DNA from 4 places in the Streptosporangium sp. NPDC048886 genome. Region 4 is predicted to be linked to each of the others. Evidence: riboswitches for the same ligand, from Rfam matches in the RefSeq annotation. Region 4 holds a riboswitch; each other region holds the start of a gene.
What was found. A riboswitch is a leader RNA that binds a small molecule or an ion and turns the genes downstream of it on or off. The one in region 4 is predicted to bind cyclic di-AMP.
Positions count from the first base shown of each region.

Region 1 (7,000 bases), on a different contig from region 4:
CCCCGAGGCCCTGGAGCAGTGGAAGGCGGCCAACGGCAGGGCCGGGGCCGGCCTCGCCGACCTCAGCGCCGACCCGGCGATCCTGGCCGAGGTGCAGACGGCGGTCGACCGGGCCAACCGATCGGTCTCCAAGGCCGAGCAGATCAAGAGGTTCGCGGTGCTCGACAGCGACATCAGCGAGGAGAGCGGCCACCTCACCCCGACCCTCAAGGTCAAGCGCAACATCGTGATGCGCGACTTCGCCAAGCACATCGACTCCCTGTACAACTGACGCTCTCCCCGTACGGCTGACGCTCCCCTGTACGGCTGACGCTCTCCGTACGGCTGACGCCGCGCCGCCGGTCCGCTCCGGCGTGCGCGGCGGACGCCTGAGCGGCCTCCGCCCGGCCGCCCCGGACCGGCCCGTCTAGGAGGGCGGCGATCCGAGCAGCCGGGCGAAGCGGGCGGCGACGAGGTCCCAGTCCCACTCGCGCGCGACCCACTCGCGGCCGCGCTCCCCCATCGCCCGGGCCCGCACCGGATCTTCGAGCAGGCCGATGAGGGCCTCGGCCACCTCCGCCGGGGAGGTCCCGTCCACGACCAGGCCGGTCTCCCCCCGCAGCACCGCGTCGGGGGCCCCGCCCGACGAGCCGGCCACCACCGGCAGCCCGCTGGCGGAGGCCTCCAGGTAGACGATGCCGAGCCCTTCCACGTCGATGCCGCCCAGCCGGGTACGGCACGGCATGGCGAACACGTCGCCGGCGGCGAGGTGGGCGGGCAGCGACGCCGCCGACACCGGCCCGGTGATCCTGACCGAGCCGCCCATCGGCCGGGCCAGCCGCTCCAGGGTCCTGCGGTACGGCCCGCCGCCGACGAGCAGCAGCACGCCGTCCGGCACCGCCCGCAGCACCTGGGGCCAGGCCCGCAGCAGGACGTCCTGTCCCTTGCGCGGCACCAGCCGCGACAGACAGACCACGACCGGCCGCTCCCCCAGCCCCAGTGCCGCGCGCACCTGTCCCCCGCCGGCGTCCGGCCGGAACACCCCGGTGTCGACGCCGGGCGCGAGCCGTACCAGCCTGCCGTCGGGGATCACCCGGGCCAGCCGCTGCCGGGTGTAGTCGCCCAGGTAGGTGACCACGTCGGCGTGGCCGCCGATCCTGGCCAGCAGGCGGCGGGCGAGCGGGACCTGGGCCCAGGAGGCCTCGTGGCCGTGGGTGACCATGACGACGCGGTCCACTCCGGCGGCGCGCATCCTGGGCGCCAGCAGGCCCAGCGGGGCCGCCGCCCCGAACACCACGGTGTCGCACTTGAACTCGGCGACCAGCTCCGCGGCCCGGCGGGCGACCCCGCGCGTGGGCAGCATCAGCGAGGTGGGGTGCCGCACGACCGGATACGGCTGGCGCGCGTCGAACGCCTCGCAGCCGGGCCAGCGCGGGGCGTAGACGGTCACCGAGTCCGGCGGGAGGCAGGCGGCCAGGCCGTGCACGAACGACTGGATGCCGCCGGCTCTGGGCGGGAAGTCGTTGGTGACGATCAGCGCACGGTTCACGGCTCCTGCATGCCGTTCAGCAGGGCCCAGGAACGCGCCATGGCGATGCGCTGCGGCGCGGTGGGATGTGAGACGTAGAGCACGTATTCGACGCCGTCCGGCGACAGGTCCGAGATGTTGGTGACCGACAGCCGCTTCTGCATGGACACGAACACCGCCGGGTCCCTGGTCAGGTCCAGCGCGTGCGCGTCGGCGCGGGCCTCGATGTGCCTGCTGACCAGGTTCTGCGCCGGCCCGGACAGGACCGTGGCCAGGCTCAGCAGCCCCACGAGCAGGCCGGCCGCCCTCGGGTCGGCCACCGAGGCGATCCCGGTGCGCCGCCGTACCGGCTCCCAGGACGTCACCAGGTAGAGCAGGCACGCCCCGCAGGCCGCGCCCAGGCCGCCGACGAGCGTGCCGTACAGCACGTCACCGGCCTTGGCGTGGCCCAGCTCGTGCGCGACCACCAGCTCGACCTCGTCCGCGGGGGCCCGCAGCAGCGTGTCGTAGACCACGATCCTGCGGGTCGCGCCGAACCCGGAGACGTAGGCGTTGAGCGCGGTGGTCCGCCGGGAGGCGTCGGCGACGAGGACGTCCTCGACGGGCACGCCGTCACGGTCGGCCATGGCGAGCAGGTCGTCGCGGAGCTGGCCGGCGGGCATCGGCGTGAAGTCGTTGAAGACCGGCTCGATCAGCACCGGGTAGGTGAAGGAGGCGGCCACGGTCAGCACGAACGCGCCGACGGCCGCGGGGATCCACCAGCGCCGGTAGCGGCGCGCCAGCGCCACCACCGCGAGCACCATGATCGCGCTCAGCCCGGCCTGGATGCCGATGTTCTTGAGCCGGTCGGCCGTCCAGTCCGGCCAGTGCTGGGTGGACAGGCCGAACTCGCGCAGGTAGGTCTCCGACCACATGCCCAGCGGCCAGCGCAGGATCTGCGTCGCCGCCGACAGCGCGAGGACGCCGAGCAGCACCCGCAGCCACCACGGCCCCCGCAGCCGGCCCAGCAGCCGCGCGCCCAGCGGGGTGGCCACCAGGAGCCCGGCCACCACCAGGGTCAGGCCCAGCGACAGGTAGACGGGCGCGCCGAGCACGGCGTCGAAGGCCTCGGAGCGGGCGATCTGCTCGGGGGTGAAGTCCCGGGCCGGGTCCGGGGCGACGGGCGGGGCCGCGGCGGGCAGGGCCCGCCAGGGCGTGGTCAGCGCCACGATCGCCAGCGTGGCCACGCCGAGGGCGGCCAGCGCCCACCCGGCCGCCCGGACCCCCGGGCGCGCCTCCGTCACGACCGTCGTCATCGCAGCCCTCCCCGCGGGGCCGGGCGGCCCGTCGCGTCCTCCGCGGCCGGCGCCGCTACGTGGACCGGGCGGCCCGTCGCGGCCGGTACCTCTCTGCGCACCGGGCGGCCCGTCTCCGTCGGCGCCGCTCCGCGACACGGGCGGCCCGTCGCGGCCGGCGCGGCCGGGGCGCGCCGGCGGCCGGAGGGCGTGTCCGTCGTGGTCCGCGTCATGCCAGTTCCCTCCGGAGGTGGTCACGCCAGGCGGCGGTGAGCTCCGCCCGCGACAGGCCCAGTGCGCTGCCGACATCGCTACCGTAGAGCCTCACCAGCGCCTTCTCGCCGAAGCGCTCCGCGATGTAGCGGCAGGCGAGCCAGGCCTCCTCGTAGGACTGCGCCAGCCGCGGCGCGCCGGGGGCGAAGTCGGCGGCCTCCGGCAGCCGCGCGGGCAGGGTGCCCGCGCGCACCTCCTCGGCCAGCTCCGCGGCGGCCTCGCGGACCCCGATCCCGGCGTCGCGGTATCCCACGTAGTCGGCGAACCCCTCCGACAGCCACGCCGGCACCCGGCCGCCCCGGGTCGCGCCGGTGGCCACGTGCGTGAGCTCGTGGGCGATCACCACGTCCCGGCCGACCTCGCTGAGCTCCGCGTAGCCCGACGGCAGGACGATCACCCGGTCGGCGGTGGCCATCGCGGCCAGGCCGCCGGTGCTCCCGGCGCCGGCGAGCGCCGCCGCCTCGGCGTCGGTGGCGGGAAAGAGGATCACCGGCCGGACCGGCCCCCAGATCCGCCCGACGGCGCGGCCGGCGCGGTCGGCCCGCGACGCCAGGTCGCGGAGGTCGGCCGGGGGGACGTGGTGACCGATCACGACGGAGTGCTCGCCGCGGACCACGGTGGCGGAGCCGGGCCAGGGGTCGCGCGTCCGCTGCGGGGGCGGTCCCGCTCCGGCGGTCAGGCCGGCGCCCATCAGCGCCAGCATCCCGGTCAGCACGGCGCGGCGCCCTCTCGGGGCGGACATATGAGTCGATGCTACTCGACGGACATGGAGCGGCCCCGTCCATCCACCGGGGATGGGCGGGGCCGATTCTCTCCGTCAGCCGCCGGGGCGGACCGCTCCGGCGAAGGAGGACTTGTAGTACCCCTTCAACCGCACGGTCCGGACCGTCTTGCCGCTGCTCGGCGAGTGGACCATCTTGCCCTTGCCGACATACATGCCCACGTGGCCCTTGCCGTAGAAGAACAGCAGGTCACCGGGGCGCAGGCTGCGCCACGAGACCTTCTTCCTGACGGCGCGGTACTGGCTGTGCGTGATCCGGGGGAGGGAGACGCCGGCCTTGCGCCACGCGTACTGGACGAGCCCGGAGCAGTCGAACGCGCCGGGACCGGAGGCTCCCCACCGGTACGGATCGCCGATCTGCCTCGTGGCCGCCGAGACGGCCTTGGCCGCCTTCGCCTTCTGTCGTGCGACCTTGCTCGTGCCGGCCTTCCCGGTCTTGCCCGTCCCGGCCTTGGCGGCCTTCGCGGTGCTTTTGACCTGGATGGCATGCACGTTGTCCGTCTCCGCCTGTGCCGCCGCGGAGCCCAGCGCGACCGCTCCGGAGGAGGCGGTCAGGGTGAGTGCGACACCGCCGAGGGAAAGGCGGGCAAGGCGCGACAGACGAGGGTTACGCAGGGTGGTAGACAGGATTTCTCCTTGGGACTTCCACTGATGCCTACCGGGTTAGCTGACGGATTCGGGCGGGGAAGTCGCCCTACGGCATGACATATGCCGATTCACCCCTGGCCATACCTTGAGGGCCCTTGGGTCCCCGGTTCCATGCCTCCTGGCTGCACGGATTCGGCAGGCCGCCGCGAGTGGGGTCCGACCCCTCAGGGGAGCGGCGGCCAGTTGGATTCTTTAGCGGAATGCCGGCTTCCGGGCAGGCATCCGTCGCGGTGACATGGCGTGCCACCGCGACGCCAGAAGGTACTCCGATCCCCAAATTTCAGCAAAGCAATGCAAAGGAAATGTAGATCAATAAGCACTGCCCGGAGTTCCGTAATCCCTGCGTGATAGGCGGTTCCATTATTCCGATATGACTCTCGTCACATTCTCCTGAGCATCATGTGAAGATCGTCTTTTCTGTAACATTAGTCACACTTATTGCGATCTTCGATCCCGCGGCGGAGCGAGCTGCAGGCGCGCCGGGCCGGTCCCCGCGGTGATCGCCGCCAGGCGCCCGCCGGGGCCGGTGACGTTCCTGGTGATCTCGCCACTCCGGACGTCCTCCACGATCCAGGAGGGCCGCTCGCCCCCGGAACCGTAGTGACGCCCTTCTCCCGGCCGTGGCCCCAGCCGCCGGCTGGCAGCTCGACCTTGTTCTCGGAAGTACCGAACCGGGCTTCCTCCCGGGCGTGGTGCGTGTTCCCGAAAGCCAGGACCGTCTCCGATTCCGAGACCAGGGCCTCCGGGGAAGTCGGCTGGCCTACGCCGACGGGGTACGGCCGGAATACGGCGGAAACGAGCCGCCCTCTCCTGAAGGAGCAGGTCGGGGAGCGGGCCGAGAGCAAGGGCTTCGGCGATGGGCCGGCCGGGGCGTGCGCGGTGATCCAGGCGCCGAAGCGCTCCAGATGCCGGGAGATCTTGGCGGTGAGCTCCGCCGAGCGGGCCCCGCGCACGGCCAGATCGAGGTGGCGCTCTGTCCACACGGGGAGGCTGTCGTCCCCCTTGGGAAGCCTGACCACCTTTCGTGAAGTGATTTGCGTGATCCTGCCCGGCGGGCAGGGACGCCGAGCTGGGGGTGGATGACGGCATGCCGCCGGGTTGCTTCACGGAAGGGCTGTTCCCTGAAGCGAATCGGCTGTGTTGCGCGGTCCTCCCTCCCGCACGGGGCGGAAGGAGGACCGCTGTCGGTGTTGCCGCCTACCAGTCGTTCTCCCCGGTGTTCAGCCGCACCCGGGCAGGGGTGCGGGACCGTCATGGTGGCAGTGGGTGTGCCTTCAGTCGGGCAGGCGGTCGAGGAGCCAGGTGGCGGCCTCTTCGGTGATCTCGGTGTGGCCGTTGTTGGTGCTATTGCACAAGAAGTCGTCGAGGTCGCTGTTGTCCGGGGGCAGCGCGTCGATGTCGGTGTACAGGTCGGCTTGGGTGATGTCACGGATGGAGACGGCGCTGATCGACGGGACGAAGCAGTGCCCGGGGATCGGGTTGTCGACGCCCAGGCCGAGACCGGTGGTTTCGGCGATGGCGTTGAGTGCGTCGGCGAGGATCTTGAAGCCCGGCAGGGTGCCGCCGGGGGCGCCGCCGACGGGCGGGACGCCCGGGGCCTGGACCTCGGCGACGTTGGGGGTCAGGACGCGGAGCTTGGCGACGAGGGTGTCGGGTTCGAGGGGCTGGGTGCGTAGTTCGGTGCCGTCGATGAGGTCACCGGTGCCGAGCAGCGCGCTCTCACCGGCTTCGATGCCGTTGCCCGCTCCGGTTCCGGTCCCGTCGGCGACGGCGAGCAGACGCGGAATACGCGGCCAGCCGCCGACGGACTCCAATTTCTGGAGGAACTGGGTGCGCAGCGGGTCGACGCCGGGCACGCCGTTCCAGTCGGGCAGGTGCCAGACCAGCAGCTGGCGGGCGGCCGGGCTGTTGAACTGGTCGGAGAAGCGGGAGTCGTAGGCCTTGATGTAGTGCGCGAACGCCTGGAGCGAGATCGGCACGTAGGCGCCGCGGTGCGGGGTGTCCCAGGAGAAATACACGCCGACCTGGTGGTCGATGCGCTGCAACTCCATCTGGGCGAGGGCATAGCGGGTGACCAGGCCGCCCATGCTGAACCCGCCGGCCAGCAGCCGGGTGCTGCCGAGCCGCTCGGCGACGGCGCGGTGGATCGCCGCGGTGGCAGTCTGTGCGTTGTCGAGGATGGAGGCGCCGCGGTCGTCGTAGCCGATGATGACGACGTCGCGGCCGCGGCGGCGCAGCTCGCTGATCAGCGGGAAGGCGCGCCGTTCCAGACCGTCGTAGAGCTCGTCGATGTCGCTGGGCCCGGCCCCGAAGCCGTCGGCCAGGAGCACCGGCCGCGTCAGGCCGGGATTCCTGTCGCCGTAGTACACCCACGCGGTCCCGCCGGGCAGCGGCCAGCGGTCGCTCCACGGCTCGGCGGGCGGGGCGGTGGTGGCGGCCTCGGCCCTGGAGCTGGCGCTGGAGGACAAGAGGATCGGCGATGCGGCGCTCAGGGCGCTCACGAGCTGTTTTTTGTTG
Region 1 covers NZ_JBVJHH010000033.1:106,698-113,697, forward strand. The annotation lists gene ACZ6R6_RS34005 (AMP-dependent synthetase/ligase) at 1-271, shown strand, start outside; gene ACZ6R6_RS34010 (glycosyltransferase family 4 protein) at 407-1,528, opposite strand; gene ACZ6R6_RS34015 (M48 family metallopeptidase) at 1,525-2,802, opposite strand; gene ACZ6R6_RS34020 (hypothetical protein) at 3,011-3,796, opposite strand; gene ACZ6R6_RS34025 (C40 family peptidase) at 3,872-4,327, opposite strand; cyclic di-AMP (ydaO/yuaA leader) riboswitch at 4,473-4,631, opposite strand; gene ACZ6R6_RS34030 (esterase/lipase family protein) at 5,758-7,000, opposite strand, start outside.
Region 1: another riboswitch for cyclic di-AMP. It lies ahead of ACZ6R6_RS34025 (C40 family peptidase); the one in region 4 lies ahead of ACZ6R6_RS37775 (hypothetical protein).

Region 2 (7,000 bases), on a different contig from region 4:
CCCTCGTCCAGGGCCGGCCGGACCCGGCGGCGGCCGCAGCCTTCGCCTCGGGGAAGGCGGTGGTGTTCGATCCGAGTCTGGTGCGGGACGGGCGGCTGTCCCTGGACGTGTGGTCGCCTGACGGGAGGAGGTCCGGCGTGCCCGGTGGCGTCACGGTCCCCGCGGTCGTGGTCACGGCCGCCCATCCCCAGCACGCCGTCGCGGTGCTGCCCACTGCGGCCGTCCAGGCCGCCGGGCTGGAGACGAGGCCCCGCGTCCTGTACATCGACCCCGCCTCCTACCGGCCCACCCTCCAGCAGGAGCTCGACCTGGAGTGGGAGCTCAGGGGGGTGGCGCCGGGGACGGACGTTCACGTCCAGGCCGGGTTCGAGCGGGAGATCGCCCTGCGGCTGTGGCTGCTCCTGGGGGCGGCGCTCGTCCTGGTGCTGGGCGGCACGTTCGTCGCCACCGGGCTCGCGGCGGCCGACATGCGGCCCGACCTGGCGACGATGGCCGCCGTCGGAGCCCCGCCGGGGACGCGCCGGTTGGTCGTCGCCGGGCAGGCCGGATTCATCGCGGGGCTCGGCGTGCTGATCGGCACGGTGGCCGGTTCGGTCACGGGGATCGCCGGGGCGTGGTCCCTGACGGCCGAGGAGGGCTACTCCATGGTCGTCACGACGGAGCCCGGCCGGCAGATCCTGACGCTCCCCTCGATACCGCCGACGATCGAGATCCCCTGGCTCTTCCTGGCGGCGATCGTGGTCGGCCTGCCGGTGCTGGCCGCCCTCGTGGCGGGGCTCTCCGCCCGGACCGGGGTGACGCTGGCCCGCCGCACCGGATAGCGCCCGGCGCCGGAGCGGACGGCCGGCGGGACGGCGGAGCGCCCGGGCGCTCCGCCGTCCCCGCGTAGCCGCTCTCCGTACGGCCGGCGCCGCGTCGGCCGGCTCCGGACGGGCGTCGCCGTACGGCCGGCTGCGGCGGGGGTCAGCCGGTGACGTCGGCGCAGACCACGTGGGCGCCGATCTCGACCATCCGCTGCTCGCTGCGCGCGTCGGCGACCCGGGCCATGAGGATCGGCGCCTCGCTCGCCGCGAGCTGCGGCAGCCGGGCGCGGACCCCGCGGTGGATGTCCCGGACCACGTCCTCGGCGGCCGACATGTGCACCTTGACGTGCAGCATGATCCCCGGGGCGCCGGAGGAGGTGCGGGCCTCGGAGATCCACACGTGGTGGACGAGCGGGTAGTCGGCGAGCACGTGCGAGATCGCCACGCGCAGCGCGGGCAGGATCGGGTGCTCGCACCGCCGGTAGCCGGGGTCCACCATCTGCATCGGCCCCGACAGGTGGGGGCGGGGTGCGGGGATCCACGGCTGGGCGGGCGCGGCCGGCACGGAGGCCCGCTGCGGGCGTGCCACCGGGGCCTCCGGCGGGCGCGCGACCGGGAACTCCGGCTGGCGCGCGACCGGGGTCTCCGGCGGGCGTGCCACCGGGTAGTCCGGCCGGCGGGCCGCCGGGGGATTCTGCGGACGCGAGACCGTGGCCATCGCCCCGGTCGCGTATGCCGTCAGGGCCACGCCCGACAGCGCCGGCGTGGGGCCGGTGCGGGTCGACAGCAGGTAGCGCTGGAGGTCCTCGATGGGCACGGCGGCGGCCGCCGGTCCCGCGGCGTCGATCACGATTTCCCGCACACCGGTGACGCGCTGGATGTCGAGGATGGTGTCGGCGTCGCAGGCCGACAACGAGTGGTTGCCACGGTGCCGTGCGTAGGTGCTCGCCGAGGTGTATCCGAGCAGCACCCGGTCACCCGCCTGCGTCGTGCCGAGCACGACGGAGCGGTCCGGTCGCACGGCAACCAGGAGTCCCCATTCGGCAAGCGCCGCCAGCAGCCGGTGCGGGCCGCCGTGCTGCGCGAGCACATCGCCGAGAGCGGGGTTCCCGATGCTCATATGAGGAACGATAGGTAGGGGACCACGGCTTATGAGGGTAATCGTGAACTTTTCTCTGGAGCAATACCAAGTTGAATTTTCCGCGCATGGATGCTTCGGGGGTGGGTACCCCAGATGACCGTCTCGGATCGCGGGACACTCGTGAACGCGTTCACAAGCGCCGATAGAATACGTGAGGTCCGTGCAGCAGCCGCCACGTCTCTAAGGATCTAGCCTGTGAACAAGCCCGTCGTACTGGTCGCAGAGGAACTCTCCGAGGCCGGTCTCGCGGTCCTGGGCGCGGACTTCGAAGTCCGCCACACCGACGGCGCCGACCGCGCCCAGTTCCTGCCCGCCCTCGCCGACGTGGACGCGCTCATCGTGCGCAGCGCCACGCAGGTCGACGCCGAGGCCATCGCGGCCGCCCCCAAGCTCCGGGTCGTCGCCCGGGCCGGCGTCGGCCTGGACAACGTGGACGTGGAGGCCGCCACCAAGGCCGGCGTCATGGTCGTCAACGCGCCCACCTCCAACATCACCAGCGCCGCCGAGCACACCGTCGCGCTGATCCTCGCCTCCGCCCGCAACGTCGCCCAGGCGCACCTGGCGCTCAAGGGCGGCGAGTGGAAGCGCTCGAAGTACACCGGTGTGGAGCTCGACGAGAAGGTCGTCGCCATCCTGGGCCTCGGCAAGATCGGTCAGCTCGTCGCCCAGCGCCTGCAGCCGTTCGGCGTCGAGCTGATCGCCTACGACCCCTACCTGCAGCCGGCCCGCGCCGCGCAGATGGGCGTCCGCCTGGTCTCGCTGGAGGAGGCCCTGCGCGAGGCCGACTTCATCACCGTGCACCTGCCCAAGTCCAAGGAGACCATCGGGCTCATCGGTGACAAGGAGCTCCACACGGTCAAGCCGTCGGTGCGCCTGATCAACGTCGCCCGCGGCGGCATCATCGACGAGAACGCGCTCTACTCGGCGATCAAGGAAGGCCGCGTCGCCGGCGCCGGCATCGACGTCTTCCCCAAGGAGCCGGTCACCGACAGCCCGCTGTTCGAGCTGGACCAGGTCGTCGTCACCCCGCATCTGGGCGCCTCCACCCACGAGGCCCAGGAGAAGGCCGGCACCCAGGTCGCGCGCAGCGTGAAGCTCGCCCTCGCCGGGGAGTTCGTGCCGGACGCGGTCAACGTCCAGGGCGGCGTCGTCGCCGAGGACGTCAAGCCGGGCCTGCCGCTGGCCGAGAAGCTCGGCCGGGTCTTCACCGCCCTCGCGGGCGAGGTCGCCACCAGGCTCGACGTCGAGGTCCGCGGTGAGATCGCCGCCCAGGACGTCCGCGTGCTGGAGCTGGCGGCGCTCAAGGGCATCTTCACCGACGTGGTCGAAGACTCGGTCACCTACGTCAACGCCCCGCTCCTGGCCAAGGACCGCGGCGTGACCGTCGAACTGGTCACCAGCTCCGAGAGCCCCGACTGGCGCAACGTCGTCACCGTCCGCGGCGTGCTGGCCGACGGCCGGACGGTCTCGGTCTCGGGCACCCTGTCGGGCCCGCGCCAGATCACCAAGATCGTCGAGGTCAACGGCTACCAGATGGAGATCGAGCCGACCGACCACCTGTCGTTCTTCACCTACACCGACCGCCCCGGCATCGTCGGCGTCGTCGGCCGCATCCTCGGCGACCACAGCATCAACATCGCCTCGATGCAGGTGGCCCGGGACGCGAAGGGCGGCAAGGCCCTCATCGCGCTGACCGTCGACTCCGCCATCCCGGCCGACGTGCTCGACGTGATCGGCGCCGAGATCGGCGCCGACAGCGGCCGCTCGGTCGACCTGGCCGACTAGCGCGCACGGCGACGGCTGCCGTCCCCGGGAAGCCGGGGGCGGCAGCCGTTGTGTGTCTCAGCATGTGAGAAGTGTGTACGGAGTGCGGGACGCTGTCCGTACGGGCGGGTAACCTGGCAGGAAATGCGCCAGGTTCTCGCACTCATTACCTGCCGCGGCGGGGCCTGACAGGGCAGGCCGGCAGCCCGCCGCGGTGTGGTGGCGCACGCCGGCCCCGCGCCGCCGGTCCGCGATCCGGACCCGCGGCACTCAGGCCCGGTCCGATCCGTGACCGGAGTCCGGACCATCTCTCCCTGCCCGCATGCGACCGAGATGAGAATCGCCATGTACGACATGTATCCCTGGAACCGTCCCGAAGACGCCGAAGACGAGGCCGCCGACGCGCTCCAGACCGCCCTGGACCGCCGCGACAACGGGGGCGCTCCCACCCGCTAGCCGGGTAGGGCTCTCATCCGACCTGCGGGGCGCCGGTCCGGGTGACCGGCGCCCTCCGGGGATCAGGGGGTGGCCTGGAGCATCGTGGGGGCGGGCTGGGCCGCGAGCTTGGCCTGTTCGGCGGCGAGCTTGACGCCCGTGCGGTCGGGACGGACGCCGCCGACGAACGTGCTGCGACGCCAGGAGTTGAGCTTCTCCTCCTTGACCACGTCGCCGGTCTGCGGGGCGTGGACCATGTAACCCGGCTTGGTGATCATGCCGACGTGCCCGAGGTTGTGGAAGAAGACGAGGTCACCGGGCTTGAGGTTCTTCCAGGAGACCTTCTTGGAGAACGCCGCGTACTGGGCGGCGGCCACGCGGGGCAGCTTGATCCCGGCGGCGCCGTAGGCGCGGAGCATCAGGCCGGAGCAGTCGAAGCCGCCGTTGCCGGTGCCGCCCCAGACGTAGGGCGTGCCGCGCTTGGACATGGCCCACTTCACGGCCTGCTTCCAGGCGGGCACGGGGGCCTTCTTGGTGATGATCTCCTTGAGCTTGGGCCCGGTCAGCGGCGCGGTGGCGGTGATGGGCGCGGGGGCGTCAGCCTTGGGAGAGTCGGCCTTGGGGGAGTCGGCCAGCGCGAGGGACGGGGTCGCGAGCACGGCGGCGCCGGCGACGAACAGGGACAGGACGCGGGGGTGAATCTTGCCGGACAGGATGCTTCCTTCCATAGGGCCGGCCGGGTTAGCTGTCGGGCTCGGGCGTGGAGGCCGCCCTACGGCGCGCGAAGCGCTGATTCGCCCCAAGGGACCCGTGAAGGCGGCTCAGGACATGGCTCCGCCATGCGAAGCGCGGAGTCCTGGGCGGCCGTGGGTCCCGGAAGTGGTTCCCCGGCTCCGCGCAGGCCGAAAGGGGGGACGGCCCGGCGGATTAGGCATCGGTTCGAATGCAGAGGACCATAACGAAACTTAACGAAAGGGTCAATACGTCGCAAAAGCGGACAAAGGGATCATAGCGGCCGGGACGGCTGTGGATCATGAGTCCCGTACGCGCGAAAATGTCCGATGGGTGAGATCGGTGTTCGATTACCGAGACGGACCGGTAAGGTGCCTGCATGGATTCGCGCAACATTCGTCTGGCAGTCATCCCCGGGGACGGGATCGGAGTCGAGGTCGTCACCGAGGGCCTGAAGGTGCTCGAAGCGGTCGGCACGAAGGTGGAGACCGTCACCTACGATCTCGGCGCCAAGCGCTACCACCGGACCGGTGAGACCCTTACCGACGCGGTCCTGGACGAGCTGCGCGGATACGACGCGATCCTGCTCGGCGCGATCGGCGACCCCAGCGTGCCGCCGGGCATCCTGGAGCGCGACCTGCTGCTCAGGCTCCGCTTCGAGCTCGACCACTACGTCAACCTCCGCCCGGTCAAGCTCTTCCCCGGCGTCGAGACCCCGCTGGGCAAGGCCCGCCCCGAAGACATCGACATGGTCGTCGTCCGTGAGGGCACCGAGAGCCTCTACGCGGGCGCGGGCGGCGTGCTGCGCCGCGGCACCCCGCACGAGGTCGCCACCCAGGAGTCGCTGAACACCGCCTTCGGCGTCGAGCGCGTCGTCCGCTACGCCTTCGACAAGGCGCTCGGCCGTCCCCGCAAGAAGCTGACGCTGGTCCACAAGACCAACGTGCTCACCTACGCCGGTGACCTCTGGGCCCGCACGTTCGACCGGGTCGGTCTGGAATACCCCGACGTCCAGACCGACTACTGCCACGTCGACGCGGCCTCGATGTTCTTCGTCACCCAGCCGGAGCGGTTCGACGTGATCGTCACCGACAACCTCTTCGGCGACATCATCACCGACATCGGCGCCGCCGTCGCCGGCGGCATCGGCCTGGCGGCCAGCGGCAACATCAACCCCGACCGGACCGCGCCGAGCATGTTCGAGCCGGTCCACGGCAGCGCCCCCGACATCGCGGGTCAGGGCAAGGCCGACCCGACCGCCACGATCCTGTCGGTCGCCATGCTCCTGGACCACCTCGGACTGGCCGACGAGGCCGCCAAGGTCGAGCAGGCCGTCGCCGACGACCTGGTCGAGCGGCTTACCGGCTGGACCGGCCGGACCACTCACGAGATCGGTGACGACATCACCGCCCGAGTAGCCGGCTGACAGAGCCGCCTCCCCCACTCAGACGCGTCTGGCGGCTCACTGGAGCCGCCAGGCGCGTCTTCGTTTATCCCTGCAGTGCCGGTTTTCGACATAGATGCAGTAGTTTCCCGTTACCTGAGTCCACCGCAGAATGGACCCAAGGGCAGACCGCCTCAAGAGAAGGATCTCCGCCATGACCACCGCTCAGAAGCTCAGCTTCGACGTGCAGCTCTCCGACCACGCTCGCACCGCAGCCGAGCGTGAGCAGGTACTGGCGAGCCCCGGGTTCGGGCAGACATTCACCGATCACATGATCTCGATCGACTACACCGAGGGAGAGGGCTGGCACGACGCGCGGCTCATGCCGTACGGCCCGCTGAGCCTGGACCCGGCGACCGCGGTCTTCCACTACGCCCAGGAGCTCTTCGAGGGCCTGAAGGCATACCGCCAGGACGGCGGCGCGATCGCGGCCTTCCGGCCCTACGCCAACGCCGCCCGCTTCAACCAGTCGGCGGTGCGGATGGCCATGCCGGAGCTGCCCGAGGAGGCGTTCGTCGAGTCGCTGGAGCTCCTCGTCCAGACCGATCGCGAGTGGGTCCCCACCACCCCGGGGCACAGCCTCTACCTGCGCCCCTTCATGATCGCCACGCAGGCCGCGCTCGGCGTCAACTACCCGTCCCGGACCTACCGCTACATGGTGATCGCCTCCCCGGCGGCCGC
Region 2 covers NZ_JBVJHH010000034.1:37,547-44,546, forward strand. The annotation lists gene ACZ6R6_RS34255 (FtsX-like permease family protein) at 1-821, shown strand, start outside; gene ACZ6R6_RS34260 (hypothetical protein) at 964-1,923, opposite strand; gene serA (phosphoglycerate dehydrogenase) at 2,140-3,729, shown strand; gene ACZ6R6_RS34270 (hypothetical protein) at 4,042-4,164, shown strand; gene ACZ6R6_RS34275 (C40 family peptidase) at 4,227-4,871, opposite strand; cyclic di-AMP (ydaO/yuaA leader) riboswitch at 4,859-5,087, opposite strand; gene ACZ6R6_RS34280 (3-isopropylmalate dehydrogenase) at 5,255-6,301, shown strand; gene ACZ6R6_RS34285 (branched-chain amino acid aminotransferase) at 6,474-7,000, shown strand, end outside.
Region 2: another riboswitch for cyclic di-AMP. It lies ahead of ACZ6R6_RS34275 (C40 family peptidase); the one in region 4 lies ahead of ACZ6R6_RS37775 (hypothetical protein).

Region 3 (7,000 bases), on a different contig from region 4:
TGTCCATCCTCGCCGACCGCTGGGCCATCACCTCCAAGTGCCTGCGCCCGCTGCCGGAGAAGCACGCCGGGCTCACCGACCCCGAGGCGCGGGTCCGCCAGCGCTATCTGGACCTCATCGTCAACGACGAGGCGCGGAAGATGGCCTACACCCGCAGCGCCGTCGTGCGGGCGATCCGTGACTTCTGGCACGGCGAGGGCTATCTGGAGGTCGAGACGCCGATGCTCCAGCCGATCCACGGCGGCGCGGCGGCCCGGCCGTTCAAGACCCACATCAACGCCTACAGCATGGAGCTCTACCTCCGCATCGCGATCGAGCTCTACCTCAAGCGGCTCGTGGTGGGCGGCATCGAGAAGGTCTTCGAGGTCAACCGCAACTTCCGCAACGAGGGCGCGGACGCCACCCACAACCCCGAGTTCACCATGCTCGAGGCCTACGGCACCTATCTCGACTACAACGACATGGCCGACCTGACCCAGCGGATGATCCAGAGTGCGGTCGTGGCCGCGCTCGGCCACTCCGTGGTGACCTACGAGGGCCAGGAGATCGACCTGGGCCTGCCGGAGTGGCCGAGGGTCACCCTCTACGGGGCGGTCTCGGAGGCGCTGGGCGAGGAGGTCACCACCGAGACCCCGCTGGAGCAGGTCCGCAAGCACGCCGACGCGCACGACATCCACTGGGACCCCAAGTGGGGCCAGGGCAAGCTCGTCCAGGAGATCTTCGAGGCGCTCGTCGAGCACACCCTCATCCAGCCCACGTTCGTCATGGACTACCCGCTGGAGACCTCCCCCCTGACCCGCCAGCACCGCGACAACCCGTTGCTGACCGAGAAGTGGGACCTCATCGGCTTCGGCACCGAGCTGGGCACCGCCTACTCGGAGCTGGTCGACCCGGTCGAGCAGCGCCGCCGCCTCACCGAGCAGTCACTGCTGGCCGCGGGCGGCGACCCGGAGGCCATGCAGCTCGACGAGGACTTCCTCACCGCCCTGGAATACGCCATGCCGCCCACCGGCGGCATGGGGCTCGGTGTGGACCGCCTCGTCATGGCCTTCACCGGCAAGAACATCCGCGAGACGATCCTGTTCCCGCTGGTCAAGCCGGCAGGCTGAGCCTTCCGGAGCCCGGGGCCGCGCGGCGGGACTCCCCCGCCGCGTGGCCTCGGTTCTTGCCCGCGGTCCCGGTTCTCGCACGCCGGTCCCGGGGCCCGCACGCCGGGCCCAGGCTCGGCCGGCCAGGCCCGGTGCGGCGCCGTCGCGAGGAGCCCCGGCTCCCCGGGCTCTCAGCTCCCGGGCTCTCCCTGTCGCCGGCTCTCAGCCGTTCACCGCCGCCGGCTCTGGGACCTCACCGCAGCCGGCCCCTGGGCTCTCACGGCCGCTCTCACGGTGTGTCCGCCCTCGCTCTCCCGGGAGTGCGGGCCAGCCCGGCCATGAGCCAGCGCAGCGCCTCGGCGAACAGCTCGGACGGCACCGCGGCGCGGTCGACGCGGCGTTGCGTGACGAGCCCCTCGAAGAGCCCGATGATCGCGGTCGCCACGGCGGCCGGGTCGTGTGCCGCGCAGCGCGGGGCCACCAGGCGGGCGACAGCCGTACGGGGAGCCCACCAGCGGGCGGCCAGCCGGTCGAGTAATTCCGGCCGGGTCAGCGCATAGCGCAGAAACTCCATTTCCAGCGTGCTCCAGGCCGTGTGCCGATCGGCCACTCCGGCCAGATAGTCGCCGAATGCCGCAAAGGCGGTCTCGTCGTCCTCACATTGGGAGGGGATTTCCCCGACGCCGTCAAGGGGATGGGGGGCGTGCTCGTCGAAGAGTGCGAGGAAGAGGTCATCTTTTCCGGTGAAATGTGAGTAGACGGCACCGACCGTGTGGCCCGCCCTGGAGGCGATCTCGTCGACCGAGGCCCTGGCGAAACCTTGTTCTGCGAAGACTTCGCCTGCGGCGGCCAGCAGACGCTTGCGGGTGCGCGCCTTGGCTTGGCTGCGACTTAACCGCAAAGGCACTGACATATCATGAGTACTTCACGTAGCGGGCGCTATGTCAATAGCGTCCGTCGCCCCTATGGAGATCGGAGCTTGACGACCTTTGAACAAGGCGTTTACCGTTCCTGACGGGCGGCCTTGATTCCAACATACTCACGCCTGAGTTCAGTGCGGGGGGAGCGACTCTAGATGGCATATCCCGAAGTGGATTCCCGTCGCGGCGAAAGCCTCCTGGGCATGGGCGAGATCGGTCTAAGTGACGAAGATCTCGTGCTCCTGGCAGAACTTGCCAAGGGCGTCACCGTGGACCGGGTGGGGCGTCGTCTCGACATCAGTGGCCGGACCGTCCGGCGCAGACTCCGTGGGATCTGCGACCGCATCGGTGTCGCCACGGCGATCGAGGCCGTGGCCTGGGCCGCCCGCCGCCGTCTGATCTAGCTCCTGCGGAGGGCCGGCCCGCCGCCCGGCCCGTGACCTCGGCAGGGAAGCGCGGGCCCGCCGCCGCCCGGCCCGCGATCTCGGCCGGGGATCACGGCTCCGGCCTCGATCAGGGCTCCGGCCTCGGCCGGGATCCCAGGGACCCCGGCGGCGGCCTCAGGCCCGGCGGCTCAGTCCGCGACCCGGACGCCTCCGGCGAAGGGCCGGTTGTCGATCGAGGCGATGTGGATGACGTCACCGGTCTGGGGGGCGTGGACCATCAGGCCGGCGCCGATGTAGATCCCGACGTGGTGCAGGTCGCTGTAGAAGAAGACCAGGTCGCCCGGGCGGAGCTGCTCTCTGGAGATGTGGGTGCCCGCGGTCCACTGGTCGCCGGTGTAGTGCGGCAGGCTGATGCCGACCTTCTGGTAGGCCCACATGACCAGGCCGGAGCAGTCGAAGGAGTTGGGTCCCTCGGCGCCCCAGACATACGGCTTGAGCTGCTGACTGAGCGCCCAGCGGGCGGCTTCGGCGGCCTTGCCGCTGCCGACGACCGGCACGCTGATCTTGACCCGGCTGCCCCGGGTGGTCTTGGCCCGGCTGCGCACCTCGCTGAACAGGTCGCTCTCGACCCTGGTGACGAGCCGCTCGATCTTGGTGCGCTTGGCGCCGATGTCGGACAGGAGGTCCTTGACCTCGGCGGTGCGGGCCTTGGCGCCGGCCTGCGCCCGCTCGGCGGCCTTGATCGCCTGGGCGACCTGGGCGACCTCCTCGTTCTGCTGCTGCTGGAGGGCGTAGCTCGTGGTCGCCAGGTCGAGGAAGGTGTCGGGGTCGGACGACTGGGTGAAGGCGAGGGTCGAGCCCAGGCCCCCCGACATGTAGTTGCTCTGCGCCAGGAGGCTGGCCTTGGTGCGCCGGGCCGCCAGCTGGGACTCGCTGACGGCGAGGGTCTTCTTGGCGCTCGCGGCGGCGCGCTGCGCCTGCTTGAGCTTGACCCGCCCGCCGTTGTACTGCTCGGTGAGCGTTTCGATCTCGGTGTGCAGCTTCTCGACCTGTTTGGCGAGCTCCTGGAGACCGGGCTGCGGGTCGGCGGTGGCCGAGACCAGAGGGGTGCCGAGGGTCAGGGAGGCGAACGCCAGTCCGATGACCGTCATGCGGCGGGTGAGTCCACGTGAGGCGTGTTCTCGACGGCGGGCATGTCTGCCCGCGCGCTCTCTCCCACGGTCACGCGTGCGCTTCACCAACAGGCTCCTCTCTCGGCCGCCTACCGGGTTAGCTGACGGGTTCGGGCCGGAGGCAGCCCTACCGAGGGTGCTGGTGCCACCTCGGATTCACCCCGGGGGACTAAAGGGTGGGTCCCCGGTTCCCCGGGTCCGGGGATTCGGCGGTTCAGCGCTTTAACATCGCTGACATCGAGCACGGACATTAGTGCAATTGGAGGTTCATGCTCAACCAGAACTACAAACTCGGTAGAGCTTTCACAACTGAAATGTCACGAGAAGATCACGCGACTTCATGATCGACATGCGCTCCAAGCTGGTTCTATGAGGCCCCGCGGCGTCTCGGCCGGAGGTCTCCGCAGCTCCATGACCATGTGAAAGGCGGGTTCCGCTCCGCTGTTCGCGCCTTCAGCCCAGCGTCATGAATCGACTACCGTGGGTCATCTGGTGGCTGCGGGTCACGAGTTAAGGGTGAGCCGTAATTCGAGCGCGCCGAGGACGTACGCTGATCGGTCATGGAGCAGGTTGCGCAGCATTCCTCCACCCCGGCCGCGGACGGCGCCGGGACCGCGGGGCGGCGGCCGGAGACCGACGTCGCGGGCGTGGACGCGGGGCAGGGGCCGCTGAGCCGGCCGGAGGCCGCTCCGGACGCGGCCGCGGTCACGGTACGGCGTGCCCGCACGCCGGACGTGCGTGCCATCCGGCGGCTCGTCGACACCTACGGAGGAGCCGGCCCGCGCCTCCTGGAGAAGGCCACGGTCACCCTGTACGAGGACATCCAGGAATTCTGGGTGGCCGAGCGGGCCGGCGCGGTCGTGGGCTGCGGGGCGCTCCACGTCCTATGGGAGGACCTCGCCGAGATCCGCACCGTCGCCGTCGACCCCGCCTGCCGGGGGCTGGGCATCGGTCACAAGATCGTCTCCGAGCTGATCCGCACCGCCGGCGGGCTCGGACTCCGCAGGGTCTTCTGCCTCACCTTCGAGGTCGAGTTCTTCGCCCGGCACGGATTCCGCGAGATTCAGGGCACGCCCGTCTCCCCGGAGGTCTACGCCGAACTTCTCGCCTCATATGACGAGGGTGTCGCCGAGTTCCTCGATCTTGAGCACGTCAAGCCGAACACCTTGGGAAACACCCGGATGCTGCTCCATCTGGCGCGCGATCAGGGCTGACGTGACCTTGACGGTTACTGATCAGAAAGATGACTGTTGATACCTATCTCGATACCTTGTGCTGCAGCAAGCATGTGAGCCTCACATATGGCCACATGCGCCGTCGAAGTAGTGAGGTGACGCGGTGAGCACCGGACAGCCGCCGTATCAGGATGATCCCGACCGCGATCGCACACCGTCGGGACAGCCGGAGTACGGACAGCACAATGCGGGTCGAGCCCCTGGCGAACATGATCCCGACGTGACAATTGTGGGATATCGATCGGATGCCTCACAGCCGCACACCGGCCCGGGGCAGACCCAGCCCGGTTACGGTCAGCAGCAGGGCTACGGCCAGCAGCAGGGTTACGGTCAGCAGCCGGGGACCGGCGCCTATGGCCAGCAGCCCGCCTACGGCCAGCAGCCCGCCCAGCCGGACTACGGCCAGCAGCAGGGCTACGGCCAGCAGCCCGCCTACGGGCAGCAGCAGTCCTATGGCCAGCAGCCCGCCCAGCCGGACTACGGGCAGCAGCAGGGCTACGGCCAGCAGCCGGGGACCGGCGCCTACGGGCAGCCTGCTTACGGGCAGCAGCCGGGGACCGGCGCCTACGGCCAGCCCACCCAGGAGCAGTCCTACGGCCAGCAGGGCTACGGTCAGCAGCCGGGGACCGGCGCCTACGGTCAGCCCGCCCAGGAGCAGTCCTACGGGCAGCAGCAGTCCTATGGCCAGCAGCCCGCCCAGCCGGACTACGGGCAGCAGCAGGGCTACGGCCAGCAGCCCGCCTACGGGCAGCAGCAGGGATACGGCCAGCAGGCTCCCGCCTACGGCCAGCAGGACGCCCAGCAGGGCTACGGGCAGCAGCAGGCGTACGGCCAGCAGCAGGCGTACGGCCAGCAGCCCGCCTACGGGCAGCAGCAGGGATACGGCCAGCAGGCTCCCGCCTACGGCCAGGGATACGCGCCGCAGGGCGCGACGCCTCCCGGCGCCCCCGCCCCGCTCGCGGAGTGGTGGCAGCGTCTGGTGGCCCGCATCCTCGACCTCCTGATCGTGGGCATCCCCGCCGGCATCGTCGGGTTCGTGGCCTCGCTGCCGTTCAGGGTGTCGTTCGACCCGGCCACCTACGAGGTGACCGGCAACATCTTCCTCCAGTCGATGGTGAACACGCTCATCGTCGGCGTGGCCCTCATCGGCTACGAGGTCTTCATGCTGGGGCGCAACGGCACCACCCTCGGCAAGCAGATCATCGGCATCAAGGTCGTCCCGGTGGGCGGCCAGCTGGTCAGCAACATCGACATGGGCAGCGCGCTCAAGCGGGCTCTCGTGCTGTTCGGCAGCTACATCGTCAACGGCCTCTCCGCCCTGCTGGGTTTCCTCTCCCTGCTGGTGAATCTGGTGGTGGGCGTTTTCGTGCTGGTGGACGTGCTCTGGCCGCTGTGGGACAAGCCCCTGCAGCAGGCCCTGCACGACAAGGTGGCCAAGACGGTCGTCGTCAAGACCAAGTAGTTCCGTGAATATCGGGGCCGGCGGTTGAACCGCCGGCCCCGATTTCATGCGTGGATGAGAAAACCGGCCCCGTAACGGCGTTCCGCCGCGCCGCCATGGAAGCGCAAACCCATACGCGTCGCCGGGGGGAAGGTTATGGCCGCCCCCTCGCGCGCCGGCGCCGACAAACGCAGCCGATCGGCGTCGCCGCCGCCCGCGGCCCCTATGGTCCTATGGAGGACCAATGGCGGGCACTTGCCGCCGGGAGTTCCCGTGCCGGTGGCCGAATGGCGGGCGCGCCCGGCCGCCGGCATCGCCGCCGCTCCGTCTCCGCGGCGCTCTACTGGATTCTCTCCTTCGCCTTCTCCGCCATCTCCGGGCCTTCGGGCCGGCCCGCGAAGACCTTCTTGCCGATCCGCGGCCGGGCCCCATGGTGTTGCCGGGGTTGTTGGCGCACCCGATCGCGTTTGGTGGTTATACGGGGTACGACTATGTCCCGCATGCCAGAGGCGGACGTACTCTTGGTAAGAAAGCGATGAAGCCCCGCCTTGTTCCGTACGATGGCGTTGCGCCGCGGGCCGCCCGCCCGGTGAAGCGGACGGCTCTCCAACCGGCTGTTCTCATCACCACGGACATTCCGCGGCCGACCTTGCGGTGACGGTCTCCGGCTCCGCGACGATCCCGTTCATCCTTGTCCGCAGCCCTCTTCAGCAGGGGTTTCGCGGCGGGGCGGCGGGTGGCCTCGCGGTCGAGGACCT
Region 3 covers NZ_JBVJHH010000005.1:184,381-191,380, reverse strand. The annotation lists gene lysX (bifunctional lysylphosphatidylglycerol synthetase/lysine--tRNA ligase LysX) at 1-1,109, shown strand, start outside; gene ACZ6R6_RS08030 (TetR/AcrR family transcriptional regulator) at 1,378-1,995, opposite strand; gene ACZ6R6_RS08025 (LuxR C-terminal-related transcriptional regulator) at 2,212-2,412, shown strand; gene ACZ6R6_RS08020 (C40 family peptidase) at 2,583-3,545, opposite strand; cyclic di-AMP (ydaO/yuaA leader) riboswitch at 3,638-3,788, opposite strand; gene ACZ6R6_RS08015 (amino-acid N-acetyltransferase) at 4,127-4,780, shown strand; gene ACZ6R6_RS08010 (RDD family protein) at 5,022-6,263, shown strand.
Region 3: another riboswitch for cyclic di-AMP. It lies ahead of ACZ6R6_RS08020 (C40 family peptidase); the one in region 4 lies ahead of ACZ6R6_RS37775 (hypothetical protein).

Region 4 (7,000 bases):
CGGTGCCCGCGCCCAGGCCGGAGACGGCCGCCGGGCCGCCGTCGTCGGTGACCGTCACCACCAGCCAGCCGGTGGCGGCCGACGTGACGGGGCCGGCGGCGGCCTCTGCCGCCGGAGGGCCGGCGACGACGGATGTGACCCCCGGGCCGGTGGCCGGAGCGGGCACCGAGCCGGTGGCGGCCGGTGCCGCCGAGGTGTCGTGGACGGCTTCCACCCGGACGTGGACGGCGGCGCCGGTGGCGTAGCGCATCGCGTTCGTCAGAGCCTCGCGGACCACGCGGAAGGCGACCGCGGCGAGTTCCGGCGGCGCGGTGGCGACCGCGCGGTGGTAGGTCACACCGGGACGGCCGATGAGGAGGGTGTCGATGTCGCCGAGGGCGGGGGCGTGGCCGCGGCGGTCCAGGACGCAGAGGCGGTCGAGTTCGGCCACGGCCTGGCGGCCCGCGTCGGCGGCATGGGTGACGGCCTCGGCGGCGCGGACCGGGTCGCCGAGACGGAGGGCGGCGGCCGAGGCGACCACGATTCCGGTGAGCCGGTGGGCGGCCACGTCGTGGAGTTCGGCGGCGAGACGGTCGCGTTCGGTGATGGCGGCCAGCCGGGGCACGGCCTCGGCGGCGGCCCGGTAGGCGGCGAGCGCCGCACGGTCGGCCCTGCGGCGGCGGTGGGAACGCCCCATGGCCCACGCCATCGCGGCGCCGCCCGCCGTGAGCCCTCCCGCTCCGACGGAGTCCTGGAGACTCCCGCCGTGTATCACGGCCACGAGGGTGACGGCCAGCGCGGCGGCGACCGCTCCGATCGCCGCCGGCCCGGCCGTGCCGTACACCGCCAGTGTGTAGAGGACCGTGAGGAGCACCGCGCAACCGAGGGCGATCAGCACGGGCCCACACTACTGTCGGCATCGCCCGCGGCCGCGGGCCCCGGGCGGTGCTCACCCGGACGGCGGACCCGGGCCGCCCGCCGGATCCGCCGGGACGCCGGGAGCCCGGGGCCGGGAGGAGCCCGTGAACGGTGGGTGTGGGAGCCGTTGACCGGGCTGGGGCCGGTGTCCTCCGCCTGTCGCCGGCGTCGGCGGTGCCGATCTCGTTCCGGTCCTACGGCGGCTGGATGTCATGACCGCGGCTTTGCCCGGAGCGGAGTCGGGCATTCCTGGATCTTCCGGAAAGCAGATGTAGGCCCGGCTGACAGGCGTTTTCCTCGACTCATGGGCGTGTGCGGAGGTAATGAGCGCCGTCGACAAAGGGCCGGCACGCCGGCCGCGGCCATAGTGAGGGAGATCCCGGCCCTGTCCGCCGAGGGGCCGCACCCAGCCAGGAGAATGAGCGTTTCCCCAGCTCAACGGCATGATCAGCAATAAGTCGTTAAGTAACTCTCCTAACAGTTCCAACGGGGTCGGCGTTCCCGGGGGGCACGGTCAAGGCTTGGCCAATGGCCTTTTCTTGGCCGTTGAGGTAGATCTTCTGGGGTTTCCATGGGTTTTGTTTTGCTTTGCCCCCGAATGGGGGGTAGTGTCCTATTCGTGATCGGTTGGCGACCTGCCCTTCAATGGAAGGAGCGGCCGGCCGACGTCGAATTCCGGAGGCCGTCAGGCCACGGGAACCGGGGACCCACTTCTTGGGGTGAATCCGCCGCGAACATGCGGCGGTAGGGCAACTCCACCGCCCGAATCCGTCAGCTAACCCGGTAGACGAGATGGAGAGGAGATCACCACATGGGGCACCACGCCCTCCTGCCGCCGGCGTCCACCCCGTTGGTGCCGGCCCTCTAAGACTTCCTCGCCGCGTCCGAATGCGGCCCCCGCCGCGCTCCGCGTAGCGCCTGCACAGCTTGCTACGCCTCTTCTGTCCTGTGAGCGCGTATCCGCCTGCGCCTCTTTACGGCGCACGCGCCTCCCCGTTCCCTCGCGAAAGAGTCTTTTTTCCTCATGCGTTTCTCCCTTGGTATGCGTAAGAACCGTTTCGTGGCCGCCGCCCTCCTGGGTGCGAGCGTCCTGACCTCCTCGGCCGTCGTCTCGGCTCTTCCCGCAGCGGCTGACACCGGCGCCTCCACCCCCGGCTCCGGCTCCGGCTCCGAGGTCGCCCTCCTGAAGGGCTCGACCAAGGCCTCCTACTTCTGGGACGACTCCTCCGGCCGCGCCGGGGACACCGGCCTGCCCGCGAGCGGCAAGCCGATGCAGAAGGGCATGATCGCCAGCCCGAGCTGGCCGCTGATGACCGAGGGCTACGTCATCTACAAGGGCAAGAAGGCCAAGTTCTTCGTCGGCGACCGCGGCCCCGGCGTGCCCTCCAGCAGCGGTGTCATGATCGACCTCGACGCCAAGTCCTTCGCCGACCTGACCGGCGGCACGTTCAACTCCGACACGCTCGGCGTGGACGGCAACGGTGGCATGGGCCACATCAAGGTCGACTACGTCATCACCAAGTGGGGCAGCGGCCCGGGCAAGAAGAACCGGCCCGTGCCGTTCTCCGAGGGCGCCTGGGGCCGGATCGACAACAACCCGGCCACCCCGCCGCAGGTGGTCAACAAGTAACCCGAGGCTCGCCTCCCCCGCGAGACTCGCCCCCGCAGAAGCTCGCCTCCCGCGAAGACAGGAGCGGACGCCCACACCGGGCGTCCGCTCTTGCTCTCATTTCCACAGAATGACATTCTGTCCGGCATGACCAGCATGGCATCCGGTGTGACCGGTGCGGCGGGAGCGTCGTGACCCGGCGTGCCCGGGCGAACGGCATCGAGCTCGCCTACGACACCTTCGGTACGCCCGGAGACCGCCCGCTCCTTCTGATCATGGGGCTCGGCGCCCAGCGCATCCACTGGGACGAGGGGCTCTGCGAACTGCTCGCCGACCGCGGGCACCACGTGGTCCGCTTCGACAACCGGGACGCCGGGGAGTCCACCCATCTCCACGGCGCCGCCGTGCCCGCCTTCGGCGGCGACGGGCGGCCCCCCTACCTGCTGGGCGACATGGCCGACGACGCCGCCGGGCTGCTCGACGCGCTCGGATGGGAGTCCGCCCACGTGGTCGGCGCCTCGATGGGCGGCATGATCGCCCAGACGCTGGCGATCCGCTCCCCGCGCCGGGTGCGCAGCCTCACCTCCATCATGTCCACCCCCAGCGTGCACGCCGCCCCGCCCACCGAGGCCGCGATGGCGGCGCTCATGGCGCCGGTCTCGCTCGACCGCGAGGCGGCCATCCGGCAGTCGCTGCTGACCTGGGAGGTCATCGGCTCGCCGGGCTACCCGCTCGACCGCGAGCGGATCGCCCGGCTGGCCGGGCTGAGCTACGACCGCTGCTACGACCCGGCGGGGACGGCCAGGCAGCTCGCCGGGATCATCGCCTCCGGCGACCGCGCGCCGCTGCTGAGGGACCTCACGGTGCCCACCCTCGTGATGCACGGCGAGGACGACCAGCTCGTGCCGCTGCCCGGCGGGGTCGCCACGGCCGAGGCGGTCCCCGGGGCCAGGCTGATCACCTTTCCCGGCATGGGCCACGACCTGCCGCGCCCGCTCTGGCCCGAGTTCGTCGCCGCGATCGACGAGCTCACCTCCGCCGCCGAGCGTTGAGCTCCGGTACGGCCCGCGCCTCCCGGGGCGCAAGCCGTACCGGAGGATCAGATTTCGAGCTTCTCCTCGATACCGCGCATGCTGTGCCGCGCGAGCGCCAGGTTGGCCCGGCTGCGGTCCAGCGCCAGATAGAGGAAGAGCCCCTTGCCGCCCCGGCCGCTGACCGGGCGGATCACGTGGTACTGGCCGCTGAGCGTGATGAGGATGTCCTCGATGCCGTCCTTGAGGCCCAGCGACTCCATGGTCCGCATCTTGGCCTTGACGACCTCGGTGTTGCCGGCCGCGGCGATCTGGAGGTCCAGGTCCTTGGAGCCGCCGAGGGCGCCGAGGGCCATGCCGCTGTTGTAGTCCACGACCACCGCGCCGAGGGCACCGTCGATCGCCATCATCTCCTTGAGAGAGATGTCCATGTTGCCCATGTCTTCTCCGATCACTGGGATATCGATATGCGGGACGTGATGGCGGCCAGGTTCGCCGCCGTCTTGCGGCCCTCCAGTCGCAGCAGCCCGAGGTTGGTCCCCGGGCGGGCGAGAACTGTGAGGACGATTTCCGGGCCCGCGGCGTAGAAGGCCGCGTAGCCGTTGGTGCCCGAGATCAACGTCTCCTCGAAGGCGCCCTTGCCGGCCATGTCCGTCATCCGGCGGCTGAGGGCCAGCATCGCCGACGACAGCGCGCCGATCTGCTCGACGTCGCCGTCGAGGTCGCTGGCTATCGTCAGGCCGTCCACGCTGCACGCGATGCTTCCGTTCACATCCGTCATGCGCTCCCGCAGCAGCGTCATCTCCCGGCGTATCTCGTCACGTAGCAGCGCCGCCTCCCGGCGCGCCTCGTCACGCGCTTCCACGGGCGTCCTCCTTCCGATCAGCTTCAGCGTCCGCAGCCTTATAGGCATCGGATCAAGCTCGCCAAGCACCTGCGGCGTGGATGTCCCGTCCTGCGGGGCGGGGAGGGGGTCAAGTGAGTGCCTCCAATGCGTCTCTGAGCCGGATGAGCAGGTTCACGTCGGTGGGGTCGCCCGTCGTCCGGGGGAGCGGCGCGGCCGGCCGCGCCACGCCCGTCGGCTGGGGGCACGGCGCCGCCGGGGCGCCCGGGGGGTCGCCGATCTGCCCCGCGCCGCCTTTCGGACGCCGGGGCAGCGGGCCGGGCGCGGCGGGTCCGGCGGACCCGGCCTGCGGGATGTGCAGCAGCCCGGCCGCGGCCAGCTGCCGTACGGCGAGCAGCACCGAGTAGGCCGGGCGGCCGAGCCTGCGCGCCAGGTCGCAGGGGGTCGCCGCCGAGTCGGCGCCGACCAGCACCTCCCACTGGAGCGAGGTCAGCACCACCCGCTGGGCGGGGATGCGGCCCACCGGGACGACCGGGAGCGAGTCCAGCTCGGCGGACGGCCATGCCTGGTCCAACTGTGCCCTCCTTCGCCGGCACTCCCGGAGCAGCCCGGTCACGTCGAAATACCACTGGGGGCCGAGCCAGTGCCGGTCGCCCGGCCGGAATCTCAGCCGGTGCCCGGTGGCGTCGAACAGGAAGTACACGGCGTCGAGCACCGCGCTCAGCACGCAGAACTCCAGCTCGCCCCGGGTGAGCACGCCCTGGGCGACCAGCAGCTCGCCGCCCCGCAGGTCCTCGGTGGCGGCCTGCCTGGCCTGCCGCACGGCGTGGGCGGAGACCCTCCGGCCGGCGGTCAGCAGGTCCTCCGCCCGGGGGGCCGCCGGGCTCTCGGCGTAGGTCACCCGGCCGGCGGTGAGGTAGAACATCCCCGCCTTGCCCAGCCGCAGCGCGCCGGTGGCGCGCTCCTGCGCGAGCCCGTTGAGTACGCTCTCCACGGTCGCCACGGCGTCACGTGGTTATCAGGCGGCCGGCGAGCGCCTGGAGCCGGTGGCGGGCCAGGGCGAGATTCGAGCGCTCCAGATCGAGCCGGACGTAAATCACCAGAGGACCGTCGAAAACCGTTTCCAGCGGCCTCAGTAAATGGTGTCCGTTATCTGTGCTTATAATCATGTCGCTGATCCGGACCGTCCCGCTGGGAGAAGTCGCGGCGAGCCCGTCCAGGGCCGCCCGCAGGGTCTCGTTCAACCCCGCGGCCGACCTCTCCGCATCGGTGTGACGGCTCCCGCCGCCGACCGCGACGGCCATCCCGCTGGTCTGGTCGACCAGGATCGCGTCCAGCGCGCCAGGGATGGCCATGACCTCAGCCAGGCAGTCTTCGATTCCGAGCACGGGCTCTCCCTCGCCAACGACTACACGACGTCGCCCGGTCAGCGTAGGGATACCACCTGGAGCCCAAAGTGCCCCGATTAGAACTGATAGGTGAGGAGATGAAGAGTTTGATATCCAGGTATAAGGATCTATAACCCGAGGGAGAAAACCTCCGTCAATCCTCGGTGATAAGCGCCTGCTCGTCCGGTTTGAAAATAAGAACATTCTTCACATAAGAGTCCACGGCGGCGGGGAGACCGACGTCGTTGCCGGCCGCCTCGGACATGTACCAGCGGTGGTCGAGCACCTCGTGGAAGAGCTGGGCCGGCTCCAGCTTGTGCCGCAGTTCCTGCGGGACGGCCTCCACCGTGGGGTGGAAGACCTCCGCCAGCCACCGGTGGGCCACGATCGCCTCGTCCTCGTGGCGCAGGCCGTAGGACACCCGGAAGGAGTCGAGGTCGTTGAGCAGCCGCCTGGCCTGGTTCTCCTCCACGTCCAGGCCGGTGAGCCTGAGCAGCCTGCGCTGGTGGTGGCCGGCGTCGACGACCTTGGGACGGACGATCAACCGGCCCGTACCCGCCTTGCGGCGGACCATCATCTCGGCGACGTCGAAGCCGAGCGAGTTCAGCCGGCGGATCCGCTGGTCGATCATGTGCCAGTCCACCTCCTCGATGATCTCGTCGGAGGTGAGCTCGCTCCAGAGCCCGCGGTAGCGCGAGCAGACCGAGTCGGCGACCTCCTCGGGATCGATGGAGGGGTGGAGCAGGCCACCCGCCTCCAGGTCGAGCATCTCGCCGAAGATGTTGGTGTGCGCGACGTCGATGTCGTACAGCCGCTGGCCCTCGCTGATCATGGGGTGGAGCTCCCCGGTCTCGGCGTCGACCAGATACGCGGCGAAGGAGCCGGCGTCCCGGCGGAACAGCACGTTCGACAGCGAGCAGTCGCCCCAGTAGAAACCGCTCAGGTGCAGCCGGACCAGGAGCACGGCCAGCGCGTCGAGCAGCCGGTTGAGCGTTTCGGGGCGGACCGTCCCCGACATGACCGCCCGGTAGGGCAGGGAGAACTGCAGGTGCTGGGTGATCAGCGCGGAGTCGAGCGGCTCACCGTCCGCGCCGGTCCGCCCGGTGACCACGGCCACCGGCTCCACCGAGGGCGTGTCCAGCCGGTTGAGGTCCCACAGCAGGCGATACTCGCGCTTGGCGTAGTACTCGCTGATCTCCTTGATCGCGTAGACCTTGCCGGAGAGCCGGGC
Region 4 covers NZ_JBVJHH010000040.1:78,182-85,181, forward strand. The annotation lists gene ACZ6R6_RS37770 (ATP-binding protein) at 1-877, opposite strand, end outside; cyclic di-AMP (ydaO/yuaA leader) riboswitch at 1,554-1,702, shown strand; gene ACZ6R6_RS37775 (hypothetical protein) at 1,940-2,527, shown strand; gene ACZ6R6_RS37780 (alpha/beta fold hydrolase) at 2,698-3,558, shown strand; gene ACZ6R6_RS37785 (hypothetical protein) at 3,606-3,977, opposite strand; gene ACZ6R6_RS37790 (roadblock/LC7 domain-containing protein) at 3,989-4,402, opposite strand; gene ACZ6R6_RS37795 (DUF4388 domain-containing protein) at 4,512-5,375, opposite strand; gene ACZ6R6_RS37800 (roadblock/LC7 domain-containing protein) at 5,389-5,769, opposite strand; gene ACZ6R6_RS37805 (DUF4032 domain-containing protein) at 5,924-7,000, opposite strand, start outside.